Regions from separate parts of the Aeromonas sp. FDAARGOS 1415 genome, predicted to be linked through region 2. Evidence: riboswitches for the same ligand, from Rfam matches in the RefSeq annotation. Region 2 holds a riboswitch; the other holds the start of a gene.
The links. A riboswitch is a leader RNA that binds a small molecule or an ion and turns the genes downstream of it on or off. The one in region 2 is predicted to bind thiamine pyrophosphate.

Region 1: it holds a riboswitch for thiamine pyrophosphate, as region 2 does, so the genes downstream of both, thiC (phosphomethylpyrimidine synthase ThiC) here and thiB (thiamine ABC transporter substrate binding subunit) in region 2, are expected to answer to the same signal.

The regions. Positions count from the first base shown of each region.
Region 1 covers NZ_CP077363.1:967,293-974,403, reverse strand. The annotation lists gene I6L45_RS04670 (hypothetical protein) at 2-430, shown strand; gene I6L45_RS04665 (hypothetical protein) at 508-981, shown strand; gene I6L45_RS04660 (aryl-sulfate sulfotransferase) at 1,014-2,546, opposite strand; TPP riboswitch at 2,634-2,747, shown strand; gene thiC (phosphomethylpyrimidine synthase ThiC) at 3,005-4,996, shown strand; gene thiE (thiamine phosphate synthase) at 4,993-6,600, shown strand; gene I6L45_RS04645 (HesA/MoeB/ThiF family protein) at 6,590-7,111, shown strand, end outside.
Region 2 covers NZ_CP077363.1:515,831-522,941, forward strand. The annotation lists gene leuB (3-isopropylmalate dehydrogenase) at 1-529, shown strand, start outside; gene leuC (3-isopropylmalate dehydratase large subunit) at 557-1,954, shown strand; gene leuD (3-isopropylmalate dehydratase small subunit) at 1,967-2,566, shown strand; gene I6L45_RS02435 (transglutaminase-like domain-containing protein) at 2,719-3,645, shown strand; gene I6L45_RS02440 (PilZ domain-containing protein) at 3,725-4,015, opposite strand; TPP riboswitch at 4,107-4,197, shown strand; gene thiB (thiamine ABC transporter substrate binding subunit) at 4,297-5,277, shown strand; gene thiP (thiamine/thiamine pyrophosphate ABC transporter permease) at 5,274-6,896, shown strand; gene thiQ (thiamine ABC transporter ATP-binding protein) at 6,969-7,111, shown strand, end outside.

The sequences.
Region 1 (7,111 bases), 450 kb from region 2:
GATGAAGAAGTTTCTCTGCACCCTCTGGCTATTGATTTCATTACCTTTTGGTCTGGTGCAGGCGGCCGAGTTCAAGCTCACCGGCCGCACCAGCTGGCAGCTGGGCCAGCTGATGGTCAACGGCATGCCCTTCGTGCTCGATGAGCAGACCCGCTTCAAGGAGGGTCTCGGCGAGGACGATCTCGGCGGCACCTGGGTCGAGCTGGAGGGGGTCGTGCAGGAGACGGCGGCGGGGCCGTCACGGCTGATCCGCGAGGTGGAGCCCCTGGAGGAGGCGGACGAGATGGAGCTGGAGGGGCCGGTAGCGCAGGGGCGGATCTGGGGCTACACCACCTCGGACGACAGCCTGGCACCGTTCGAGGGGCGCTGGCTGGAGCTGGAGTGCAGATTCGACGGCATGCGCCTGAGCCAGTGCCGGGAGGAGGACTGAGGCGCGCCACGAGGGGAAAAATCGCGCATCCCGGCCCATAGTTAAACCTCATCGTGCTGACCCCGGGCCACCCTGTCATGACCAGAACCGCATTGTGTTTGCTGCTGTTGCCCTTCTGCACCCTCGCCGACGACACCGAGCTCTGGCTGGTGGAGCTGGAACACAACGACGGGGTTCGCCTGCAATTCCAGGGGGCTGAGCTCGAGCTCGGCAGTGCCGAACTGCACGGCGTGGCAGGCGATGACGCTCTCAGGCCCGGCATGCGCCTCGCCATCCAGAGCCGCTATGGCGTGGCCGAGACGATCCGTGTACTCCACGCGGCGCCGGATCCGGTGCAGGAGGGCCACTGGCGGCGGGCGGAGGATCGGCTGCTCGCCAGCTCGGGCCAGGCATTGCTGCTACAGGATCTCGGCGTGCTGGTGTTTGATGCCGAGACCCGCTGGCTGAACGGCTCCGCTGCCGATCTGCAACCGGGGCGCCGCCTGGTGCTGAGCCGGGATGAGGAGGGGCGTCTCACCGAGATCCTCATACCCAACCCGGAAGATGAATAAATAGCGCCACGGAGTGGCGCTATTTTTGTCTCTTATTGGAAGTGTATGTGCTCGAGAGGTATCTGGATGGCGTTCCAGGAGGTGGCACAGGGTGTTGGGCTCGGATAGGTGAACTCGAAGAGTTTTTGCTTGTCCTTGTTTATGCCCTGAATGACGACCTTGCTCCGGTTGTCGGCAGCAGCATAGTTGATGAGAAAATCACCTTGAGTCGCCAGTTTATCTTCATAGATGCTGGAACAGATGTCTGAATAGATACCATCGTCGAAACTCCAGGTTACCTGAGCAGTCCTGTTGAGGTTGTCTATATCAAAGATCGCGGTTTGGCTGCTGGCAAGATCTATACCGGCCGGTGTGCCGGCAGGGTTATTGAAACTTCTTAGCCCATTGTTGAACAACATCAGCTTGCCATCTTTGGTCATGGAGACGGCGTGCTGTCCTATCGGGGTCTGTCCGGAGGAGAGCGAAAGAGCCAGTTTCTGCAGGGAAGGGTAGGAGTACCAGTGCTTGGTCTCATCTCCTAGTAGCCAGATCAGTTTGCCGGTGTTGTAGTCCAGCTTCACGACAAAATTTTCCCGGCTGGAGATCACCAGGGTGTCATCAGTTGGATCATATGTGGCTGCATTCATGTGGAACCAGTCCACGCCATCTCTTACAAAGTTGCTGGGGTCATCTCCCTCTTGCACCATATATTCAGAAAATATTTTCCCGAGGTCCCACTCTTTAATCACATTGCCAGAACCATCTATCTCACTTAAAAAAGACTCTATTTTTAACGTGCCGTTAGTTGTACCATCGAGCTCAATCAATATACCTTGTTTGCCAAGATCTATATTGTGATGAAAATAAGCGTCGCTACCCATTGTTGTACCATTGATATGCAAAGTGCCAGACTTTCCATATAGAGATAAAATCTCAATTCTGGTGGCTGCATTCTTAATGTTGCCTGTCCAGAATGCATTGTTTATAAAGGCAGATGAACTTGATACTCTCTTAATGTCGGCATCCCAACGAACTTCTCCATCGACATCCATGATGATGGGGGATTTGAGAGCCCCCTTTAGATAAAAATAACTGTAACTCGGTGTGGCGGTTGGCTTGATACTGATACTAACGTTGTCATAAATGCCAGCACTATCAACATAGGTAGCCGTGGGGATCACTTTCTGAAATGAGTAGATGCTGTCATCGATGTACTTAATGTCTATCGTGAGCTCATTCAGATAGCCGCTGTAGAGACCGAATATCGGGAGCTGTAAGCTGTTATTGACGCTGTCGTATAGTCCATTGCTGGACAGGTAGCTCCAATCATATGTAACAGATACGGGCTTGGCAAAGTTGCCGTCTTTTGTTTTGATGTTGAAGGATATGTTTTTTATCTTTTCTGTATCAAGCCCAGTCATCTTCAAGGCTGAGATAAATACTGATGTATGTGGGTCGTCTTCAAAAACCTGCGTCGTAGGGTCATAAGCGAATTGTTCAGCCAGAGTCCTGCTGTCATTGCTACTATCGCATCCATATAACCCGAAGCAGGTCATGCCAAGAAATAGTGCCTCTTTATGATTCATAATAAACATCATCCCTATGTTAATGAACAAGATTCATTATAGTGAGAAAATCATGGTTGAGTTAAAAGATAGGCCGTATATACTGGCGCCATCTTGTCGGAGTGCTGACCGTCGAACGACGCTAAGCTGAGACCGTTAATTCGGGATCCGTGGAACCTGATCAGGTTAAGACCTGCGAAGGGAAACAAGGGTAACTTGCGGGTTACCGCACCGGGGAAGGAGCACCTTCCCGCCAGCCAGGGGCAGACCGCCTCTGACTGGCACAGGGGGGGAGGCTGTCCCATCCGGTTGTCCATAGGGCGCCGGGTTTCCAGACTAGGGAAACACCGGGACGGCAGAGCTGGGAAGATCCATGCCCGACTCACTCCCCCGAGCACATCCCGCCGCAAGTTCATCTTCTCCTCGAACTCCAGACAAGCAAACACCCATAACTTCAACCAGTTAATGTGAGTTTTGCTATGTCTACCAATGTTTCTGATACCACCAAATCCAGCCGCCGCGAGCAGCGCTCCAGCGCGCAGACCTTTATCGACAACCTCAAGGGGATGGCTCACCCCAACTCCCGCCGCATCTTTATCGAAGGTTCTCGCCCCGACATCCGGGTGCCTTTGCGGGAGATCCAGCTGGCCGACACCTTCGTCGGCGGCACCAAGGAAGCCCCCCAGTTCGAACCCAACGAGCCGGTGCCGGTCTACGACACCTCGGGCCCCTACGGGGAAGAGGCTGCCCCCATCGATGTGCGCCGCGGCCTGCCGCGCCTGCGCGAGGAGTGGGTGCTGGAGCGCGCTGACACCGAGGCGCTGGAGGGCTTGAGCTCCACCTTCACCCAGGAGCGCCTGGCCGACGAGGGGCTGGATCACCTGCGCTTCGAACACCTGCCGAGCGCTCGCCGCGCCAAGCCGGGCCGCCGGGTCACCCAGCTGCACTACGCCCGCGCCGGTATCGTCACCCCCGAGATGGAATTTATCGCCCTGCGCGAGAACATGGGCCGCGAGCGGGTGCGCTCAGAGCTCTTGCGCACCCAGCATCCGGGCCAGGGCTTTGGCGCCAGACTGCCCCAGAACATCACCCCTGAGTTCGTGCGCGATGAAGTGGCCGCCGGGCGCGCCATCATCCCCAGCAACATCAACCACCCGGAAGCGGAGCCCATGATCATCGGCCGCAACTTCCTGGTGAAGATCAACGCCAACATCGGCAACTCGGCGGTCACCTCCAGCATCGAAGAGGAAGTGGAGAAGCTGGTGTGGTCCACCCGCTGGGGCGCCGACACCGTGATGGATCTCTCCACCGGCCGCTACATCCACGAGACCCGCGAGTGGATCCTGCGCAACAGCCCGGTGCCCATCGGTACCGTGCCCATCTACCAGGCGCTGGAGAAGACCAACGGTATCGCCGAAGACCTCACCTGGGAGCTGTTCCGCGACACCCTGCTGGAGCAGGCCGAGCAGGGGGTGGACTACTTCACCATCCACGCCGGCGTGCTGCTGCGCTTCGTGCCCATGACCGCCAAGCGCCTCACCGGCATCGTCTCCCGCGGCGGCAGCATCATGGCCAAGTGGTGCCTGTCCCACCACAAGGAGAACTTCCTCTACGAACACTTCCGCGAGATCTGCGAGATCTGCGCCGCCTACGACGTGAGCTTGTCGCTCGGTGACGGCCTGCGTCCGGGCTCCGTCTATGACGCCAACGACGAGGCCCAGTTCGCCGAGCTGCGCACCCTGGGCGAGCTCACCAGGATCGCCTGGGAATACGACGTGCAGGTGATGATCGAGGGCCCCGGCCACGTGCCCATGCACATGATCGAGCGCAACATGACCGAGCAGCTGGAGCACTGCCACGAGGCGCCGTTCTATACCCTGGGTCCGCTCACCACCGACATTGCGCCGGGTTACGATCACTTCACCTCCGGCATCGGTGCCGCGCTCATCGGCTGGTATGGCTGCGCCATGCTCTGCTACGTGACCCCCAAGGAGCACCTGGGCCTGCCCAACAAGGAAGACGTGAAGCAGGGCCTCATCACCTACAAGATCGCCGCCCACGCCGCGGATCTGGCCAAGGGCCACCCGGGCGCCCAGATCCGCGACAACGCCATGTCCAAGGCGCGCTTCGAATTCCGCTGGGAGGATCAGTTCAACCTGGCGCTGGATCCCGACACCGCCCGCGCCTACCACGACGAGACCCTGCCCCAGGAGTCCGGCAAGGTGGCCCACTTCTGCTCCATGTGCGGGCCCAAGTTCTGCTCCATGAAGATCACCCAGGACGTGCGCGACTACGCCGCCAAGCTGGAAGCCGTAGAGATCAAGCTGGTGGGTATGGATGGCCAGCAGGAGCGGGTCGTGGCCGAGGTGGAGAGCGGCATGGCCCGCATGGCCGAGACCTTCAAGGAGACCGGCGGCGAGATCTACCACCAGGCGGCGACCCTGAAGCAGGCCGCAGGGGAGGAGGCGTGAGCAGCAAGCGCGGGGCTGTCAGCCCCGCCGACCTGTCCGCCGTGACGCAGGCCCGCCCCGTGGTCTGGACCATCGCCGGGTCAGACTCCGGCGGCGGCGCCGGCATTCAGGCCGACCTGCACACGATGCATGACCTTGGCGTGCACGGCTGCTCGGTCATCTCCGCCATCACGGCCCAGAACTCGGTGGCGGTGAAGATGGTCGACCCCGTGCTGATGCAGACCTTCACCGCCCAGATCGACGCCCTGGGGCTGGATCTGCCGCCGGCTGCCATCAAGATTGGCCTGCTGCCGACCCGGCTGCACGTGGAGGTGCTGGCCCGCAGGTTGTCGACCGTCGATGCTCCCTTCGTGGTCTACGACCCGGTGGCCATCGCCAGCACCGGCACCCCCATGGCGGAGCCCGGCATGCTGGCGGCGGTGCGCGAGCAGTTGTTGCCGCGCCTCTCCTTGATTACCCCCAACGGTCCCGAGCTGGAAGCCCTGACCGGTCTGCCCGCCACCAGTCCCGAGCTGGTGCGCCTCGCCGCCCGGCGGCTGCGCGAACTCGGCGCCCGCGCCGTGCTGGTCAAGGGGGGCCACCTTGAATGGGGCGAGGATCTCTGCCTCGACTACTACCAGGACGAGACCCGCGAATTCTGGCTCGCCGCGCCGCGCCTCGATACCCGCCACGGCCACGGCACCGGTTGCTGCTACGCCAGCGCCATCGCCGCCGTGGTGGCACAGGACTACCCGGTGGAAGACGCCATCACCCTGGCGCGCGCCTACCTGCAACAGGGCTTGGCGGCGGCGCAGGGGGTGGGGGCGGGCCCGGGGCCCATCGCCCACCTGGGTTGGCCAGACAATCTCGCCCACTTCCCCCGTGCCGTGCTGGCAGGATCAACCCTGGATCGCCGTTTCGGCCTGTATGAGGTGAGCAGCGCCCGCCTGCCGCAGGGCCCCTTCGCGCCGACCGAGCACAACCTCGGCCTCTATCCGGTGGTGGATTCGGTCAAGTGGCTCAAGCGCCTGCTGGGGGCCGGGGTCAAGACCATCCAGCTGCGCATCAAGGACCTGCCCGCCGCCCAGGTGGCACCGGCCATTCGTGATGCGGTCGCGCTCGGTCGCCGTCATGGGGCGCGGCTCTTTATCAACGACTACTGGCAGCAGGCCATCGAGGCGGGCGCCTGGGGCGTACACCTGGGGCAGGAAGACATGGAGACCGCCGATCTCGCCGCCATTCAGGCCGCCGGGCTGCGCCTTGGCATCTCCACCCACGGCTACTTCGAGCTGATGCGGGCCCGCGAGCTGGCTCCCTCCTATATCGCGCTCGGTCATATCTTCCCGACCAACACCAAGGCGATGCCCTCGCGCCCGCAGGGGCTGGCGCGGCTGCACCACTACCGCGCCCTGATGGCGGAGTGGCCCACGGTGGCCATCGGCGGCATCAGCGAGGAGCGGGTGGCGGCGGTCAAGGCAAGCGGGGTCGGCAGCATTGCGCTGGTCTCGGCCATCACGGCGAGCGACGACTGGCAGGGGGCGACCGAGCGGCTGTTGGCTGCCGTGGGGGCGGGGGACGAGCCACGCTCGGCCACTGATATAAGGGAGGTGGAACATGCGCTCTGATGCCGCGTCCCTTAGTGACGAAGAGTATTTGCGATACGGCCGTCAGCTGATGCTGGCGGAGATAGGGGAAGCCGGTCAGGCGCGACTGAAAGGCAAATCCGTGCTGATTGTGGGCCTGGGCGGGCTCGGCTCGCCGCTCGCCCTCTATCTCGCCGGGGCCGGTGTGGGCACCCTCTGGCTCGCCGATGGCGACACGGTCGATTCCAGCAATCTGCCGCGCCAGATCCTGTTCGACTCTGATGCGGTCAACCACTCCAAGGCGGAGCTGGCCCGCGAGCGCCTTAGCCAACACAACCCCCTGGTGGAGCTGATCGCCATCAATCAGCGGCTCGATGCCACCAGCCTGCCCGGCTTTGTGGAAGAGGTGGATCTGGTTGTCGACTGCTGCGACAACCTGGCCACCCGCCAGGCCATCAACGCCGCCTGCGTGGCCCAGGGCAAACCCTGGATCTCCGCCGCCGCTGTGGGCTGGCAGGGACAGCTGATGGCACGAGTAAACAGCGATCACGCC
Region 2 (7,111 bases):
GGCCAGGGTCACCTCCATCGACAAGGCCAACGTGCTCGCCTCCTCCATCCTGTGGCGCGAGGTGGTGACCGAGGTCGCCAAATCCTATCCGGACGTGGCACTGAACCACATGTACATCGACAACGCCACCATGCAGCTCATCAAGGATCCGTCCCAGTTCGACGTGCTGCTCTGCTCCAACCTGTTCGGCGACATTCTCTCCGACGAGTGCGCCATGATCACCGGCTCCATGGGCCTGCTCCCCTCCGCCAGCCTGAACGAATCCGGTTTCGGCCTGTTCGAGCCGGCCGGCGGCTCGGCCCCGGACATCGCCGGCAAGGGGATTGCGAACCCCATCGCCCAGATCCTCTCCGCCGCCCTGATGCTGCGCTACAGCCTCGGTCAGGAAGCCGCCGCCCAGGCCATCGAGCAGGCCGTGGCCCAGACCCTGGCCGAAGGCTACTTCACCGCCGATCTGCATCAGGCCAGCGCCAAGCACCCGGTACAAAGCACCGCCGACATGGGCAGCCAGATCGCCGCGCGCATCTGACGCCACCAAATAACAAGGAAGAGAGCAATGTCCAAGACCCTCTATCAGAAAGTGTTCGACGCCCACGTGGTGCGGGAAGTGGAAGGCGAAACGCCCCTCATCTACATCGACCGTCACCTGGTGCATGAAGTGACCAGCCCCCAGGCGTTCGACGGCCTGCGCGCCATGAACCGCCAGCTGCGTCGCCCGGATCTGACCTGGGCCACCATGGATCACAACGTCTCCACCACCACCAAGGACATCGCCGCCTCCGGCGAGATGGCCCGCATCCAGATGGAGACGCTGGCCGCCAACTGCAAGGAGTTCGGTGTTCGTCTCTACGATCTCAACCACAAATACCAGGGGATCGTCCACGTGATGGGACCGGAGCTAGGCATCACCCTGCCCGGCACCACCATCGTCTGCGGTGACTCCCACACAGCCACCCACGGCGCCTTCGGCTCGCTCGCGTTCGGCATCGGCACCTCGGAAGTGGAACACGTGATGGCGACCCAGACCCTGAAACAGGGCCGCGCCAAGACCATGCGCATTTCGGTCAACGGTAAACTGGCCGAAGGTATCAGCGCCAAGGATGTGGTACTCGCCATCATAGGCCGGGTCGGCCACGCCGGCGGCACCGGCTACGTGGTGGAGTTCGCCGGTGAGGCCATCGAAGGGCTCACCATGGAAGGGCGCATGACGGTGTGCAACATGGCCATCGAACTCGGCGCCAAGGCGGGCATGATCGCCCCCGACCAGACCACCATCGACTACATCCGCGGCAAGGAGTTCGCCCCCAAGGGCGAGGTCCTGGAGCAGGCCATCGCCTACTGGCAGAGCCTCAAGAGCGATGCCGATGCCAGATTTGATGCCGAAGTGGTGCTCGACGCCGCCGACATCGCCCCCCAGGTGACCTGGGGCACCAACCCGGGTCAGGTCATTGCCGTCAATGAGCCCATCCCGGCACCGGAATCCTTCGCCGATCCGGTGGAGCAACAGTCCGCCCGCAAGGCCCTCGCCTACATGGATCTGCAACCGGGCCAGAAGCTCTCCGACGTCGCCATCGACAAGGTGTTCATCGGCTCCTGCACCAACAGCCGCATCGAGGATCTGCGCGCCGCCGCCGCCATCGCACGCGGCCGCAAGGTCGCCGCCGGCGTGCAGGCTCTGGTGGTGCCGGGCTCCGAACAGGTGAAGGCCCAGGCCGAGGCCGAGGGGCTGGACAAGATCTTCATCGAAGCGGGCTTTGAGTGGCGCCTGCCCGGCTGCTCCATGTGCCTGGCCATGAACAACGACCGGCTGCAACCGGGGGAGCGCTGCGCCTCCACCAGCAACCGCAACTTCGAAGGGCGCCAGGGCCGTGCCGGCCGCACCCATCTGGTGAGCCCGGCCATGGCCGCCGCCGCCGCCGTCACCGGCCGCTTCGCCGACATTCGCGCACTGTAAGAGGGAAGAGAGATGACAGGATTCAAACAACATAAAGGGATCGTCGTTCCCCTCGACAGCGCCAACGTCGACACCGACGCCATCATTCCGAAGCAGTTCTTGCAGAAGGTGAACCGCACCGGCTTTGGCAAGCACCTGTTCCATGACTGGCGCTTCCTGGACGATGCAGGGGAGCAGCCCAACCCCGAGTTCGTGCTAAACCAGCCGCAGTTCGCCGGTGCCAGCATCCTGCTGGCCCGCGAGAACTTCGGCTGCGGCTCGAGCCGCGAGCACGCCCCCTGGGCGCTGGCGGATTACGGCTTCAAGACCATGATCGCCCCGAGCTTCGCCGACATCTTCTACGGCAACGCCATCAACAACGGTATGGTGCCGGTGCGCCTGAAGGAGGAGGAGGTCGATGCCCTGTTCCAGCTGGTTGCCGCCCAGCCGGGCATCGAGATCGAAGTGGATCTGGAGGCCAACCAGGTGCGGGCCGGTGAACTTTGCTTCGGTTTCGAGATCGACGAGTTCCGCCGCTACTGCCTGCTCAACGGGCTGGATGCCATCGGCCTGACCCTGCAGCACGAGGCCGCCATCAGCGCCTTCGAGGCAAAGCAGCCGAGCTGGATCTGACAAGCACAAGAGCCGCCCAGGGGCCTTCGAGACCAGGCTGCCGAGCCTGTTCTGGCAAGGCCCGGACGCGATAAAGCGAGTAGAATCCACAGGGAGCCCAGGCTCCCTGTTTTATTTCCCGCCCGCCACGGGCTCACCCACAGGAAAGGATGATGACAAGTACCCGCCCCCTCTTGCTGCTGATCCTGCTGCTCACCCTCCCGGCCAGCGCCGGGCAGACCTATTTCCACAGCAGCGGCGGCCAGCTTAACGTCGGCTGGCAGGACAGGGAGGGCGAGGTGCAGCAGCTCACCTACCGGCTGGAGGCGGGCAAACTGCCACCGCTCATCGCCTACCGGCCGGCCCGCATGCAGGAAGAGGTGCTGCAGCGCCTGCTGCAACAGGGGGTGGCCGAGTTCCCCGGCGTACAGTTCTCCCTCTCCCGCCCCGGGATGGAGCTCCAGCTCAAGAGCCGCCAGCCAGAGCAGGTCAACCAGGCCATGAGCTGGCTCACCCGGGAGCGCGGCAAGCTGGAATCCGAGTGGCTCACGCAGCACTACTTCCAGCCCTTCACCGCTCCCGACGGCGCCTCCGCCATCAAGCAGGATCACGTGCGCATCGCCCTGGAGAGCCGGACCGAACTGGCACCGCTCGCCGATCAGCTCAAGCGACAGGGCACCACAGAAACCGAGGCGCGCCAGAAGACGGTGGAGTACATCCTCGACTTCGTCCAGGCCATCCCCTATCGACTGCTAGACAGCCAGTCGGGACGCTCGGGCAAGGGTTTTCTCAGCCCCCGCCAGGTGCTGGAACAGAACGGGGGGGATTGCGACAGCAAGGTGACCCTGATGGCCGCCCTGCTGGCCCAGCTCTTCCCCGAGCTCAGGCAGACCATGGTATTCGTGCCTGGTCATGCCCTGCTGGGGGTGGCCCTGCCGGCCACACCGGGTGCGGCGACCCTGAGCCGGGATGGGGAAACCTATCTCCTGATGGAACCGACCGGCCCTGCCCAGCTCCCCCTGGGGCAGCTCGCGCCCGCCAGCCGGGTACTGGTCGACAGCGGCCAGCTTAGCGTGCAGCCGGTACTGGCCAACCAGTGAAGAACCGGGCAGGCGAGCAGAGCGGCCAGCTTAGGCCGACCGATAAGATAAGGGGGGTGAGAAGGGGTGAGGGTACCCGTCAGGCCAGAGACTGGAACTCCAGCGCCAGCAGAAGCCCGTGCTCTTCCTCCAGCACCCGCACGATGCGAGCCTGGGCCTCGAAGGGAGGCAGGAGGTTGCTGCTGGTGGCCAGGCTCACCCGGACGGGTTGATCCGGATCGAAGCCATGTTCGTTCACCTCGACGCCCATGCCGTTGGCGCTGAGATCCCGACAGATCCCCTCCAGCACCAGATCATGCTGGAACAGGGTGACGGGGGCATTGATGACCATGCGCTGGAAGGCTCGTCTTTCCTTGGTGCTGGTGATCACTTGGGGCATCCTCCTGGGTGGTGGCTCGCACGATGCGGCCCGTGAAACATAGTGCTGGCCTCCCCCTGGGAACGCCCATACAATGCGATGCGTTGCTCAAACGGGGTGCGGTTTACCGCTGAGATTATACCCGTGAACCTGATCCAGATAATGCTGGCGGAGGAATTTGAGGCATGACGCGCGTTTTTGCGCCCTCATCCGCTGGCCCTCACCACACGAGACGTGCCATTGATGAGCAGCCCGCTGCCCATGGCACCTCAGGACCCACAGGAGTGCCATTGATGAAGACCCTGCTGCTGCTCGCCACCGGCCTGCTCTCGGCCCAGGCATTTGCCGCCGATACCCTCACCGTCTACACCTACAGCTCCTTCGCCGCCGAATGGGGCCCGGGCCCCAAGATCAAGCAGGCCTTCGAGAAGGAGTGCGGCTGCACCCTGGATCTGGTGGCGCTGGAAGATGGCGTGGCCATCCTCAACCGGCTGCGGCTGGAAGGCCAGCACAGCAAGGCCGACATGGTGCTGGGGCTGGATGACGCCCTGGTCAGCGAGGCCAAGCAGAGCGGGCTGTTCGCCCCCCATCAGACCGGGCTCGACGCCCTCAAGGTGCCGGGTGGCTGGCAGGATGACACCTTCGTGCCCTATGACTACGGCTATTTCGCCTTCGTCTACGACAGCGGCAAGCTCAAGCAGCCCCCCAAGAGTCTGAAAGAGCTGGTCGAACGCACCGATCTCAAGGTGATCTATCAGGATCCCCGCACCTCCACCCCGGGACAGGGGCTGATGCTGTGGATGAAATCCGTCTACGGTGACCAGGCCCCCACCGCCTGGGCACAGCTTGCCAAGAAGACGGTCACCGTCACCAAGGGCTGGTCAGAAGCCTACGGCATGTTCCTCGACGGCGAGGCAGACATGGTGCTCTCCTACACCACCTCCCCTGCCTATCACCTGATCGCCGAGAACAAACCCCAGTATCGGGCGGCCGCGTTCGAGGAGGGTCACTACCGCCAGGTGGAGGTGGCCGCCAAGCTCAAGAGCGCCAAGCAGGGCAAGCTGGCCGACCAGTTCCTGCAATTCATGCTAAGCCCCGCCTTCCAGCAGGAGATACCTGCCGGCAACTGGATGTATCCGGTGACGGACACCCCGCTGCCCAAGGGCTTCGAGCAGATGATCACCGTCACCAAGCCGCTGGCCTTCAGCGCCGATGAGGTGGCCGCCAACCGCAAGGGCTGGATCCGGGAGTGGCTGCAAGCCGTCACCCAGTGAGCCATCACTTCGTGAAACCACAGTCTCGACCCCTCTGGTGGCTGCCGGGCAGCGCAGCCACCCTGATCATCCTGCTGTTGTCCCTGGGGCCGCTGGCGGCCCTGCTGTGGCAGGCCGGTACCCTGTCCCCCCGCACCCTGATGGCCGATCCCTATCTGCGCCACGTGCTGGGCTTCAGCCTCTGGCAGGCCCTGCTCTCCACCCTGCTGAGCCTGGGGTTAGCCATTCCGGTGGCCAGGGCCCTGGCTCGGCGCCGTTTCACCGGCCGCCGCCTGCTGCTCAAGCTGTTCGGCCTCTCCCTGGTGCTGCCCGTCATCATCGCCATCTTCGGCATGGTGGCAGTGCACGGCCGTCAGGGCTGGCTGCCGCAACTGCTGCGCGGTCTGGGCGTGGATCCCGGCAACTACCTCTACGGCCTGTTCGGCATCCTGCTGGCCCACGTTTTCTTCAACATGCCGCTCGCCGCACGCCTCATCCTGCAGAGCATAGAGAGCATTCCCGAGTCCTCCTGGCGCCTCGCCAGCCAGCTCGGCATGCGATCCTCCCACATCTTCCGGCTGCTGGAGTGGCCCATCATCCGGGGCATGCTGCCGGGGCTCGCCAGCCTCATCTTCATGCTCTGCTTCACCAGCTTCACCACAGTGCTGGCGCTCGGCGGTGGCCCAAAGTCCACCACCCTGGAGGTGGCGGTCTATCAGGCGCTGCGCTTTGACTTCGATCTCGCCACCGCCGGCGGGCTCGCCCTGGTGCAGCTGCTGCTGACCCTGGCCCTGCTCCTGTTGCAGCACAAGTTGCAGACCACGCCGGCCAGCCGGATCGAGAGCCGTCGCCCCTGCTTGCGCCCGGATCGTCACCAGAGGGGCACGGCCCTGGTGGATGGGCTGGCCCTGACCCTGGGGCTCGCCATCTTCCTGCCGCCGCTGCTGGCCATCGTCGTCGCCGGGTTCAACCCCGGCCTGTTGCCAGCGCTGACGTCGAACCGGCTGTGGCAGGCGGGAGGCCAGTCGCTGGCCATTGCGCTGGCGGCCGGCTCCCTGGCCACCCTGCTCGGCGCCGCCCTGCTGCTCACCAGCCGCCACCTCAGGGTGCGGGATCGCAAGCGGCGCGCCGCCGCCCTGTGGGAAGCCAGCGGCTCCATGATCCTGATGATACCGGCGGTGGTGCTCTCCACCGGGCTTTTCATCATGTTCATGCCCTTCACCGATGTCTTCTCCCTGGGCCCCTGGCTGGTGGTACTGGTCAACGCCCTGATGGCACTGCCCTATGTGCTGCGCACCCTCAACGCCCCCATGCAGCTGGTGGTGCGTCAGTATGATCGGCTGGCGGACAGTCTGGGGGTACGCGGCCTGCATCGCCTGCGGCTGGTAGAGTGGCCCCTGCTGCGCCGCCCGCTGGCCCTGGCGATGGCCCTCTCCATGATCCTGTCGCTGGGTGATCTCGGCGCCATCGCCATGTTCGGCAGCCAGACCCTCACCACCCTGCCCTGGCTGCTCTATCAGCAGCTCGGCAGCTACCGCCTGACCGAGGCGGCCGCCACTGCCCTGCTGCTGCTCACGCTCTGTTTCTCCCTGTTCTGGCTGGTCGAGCGGGGGCTTGGAGGGAAGCATGCCGAACCTTGAAATCCGCGGCACCTTGCAAGGGTCCCGACACAGCCCTGCTGGCCGCTCACACAACTCCCCGGAGAACAAAAGATGTTGAACATCGACAGACTGGTCACCAGCTACCCCGACTGGCGTGTCGACTTCACCGCCACCCTGGCCAGGGGGGAGATCACCGCCCTGATCGGTCCGAGCGGCGCCGGCAAGTCGACCCTGCTCGGCATGATCGCCGGCTT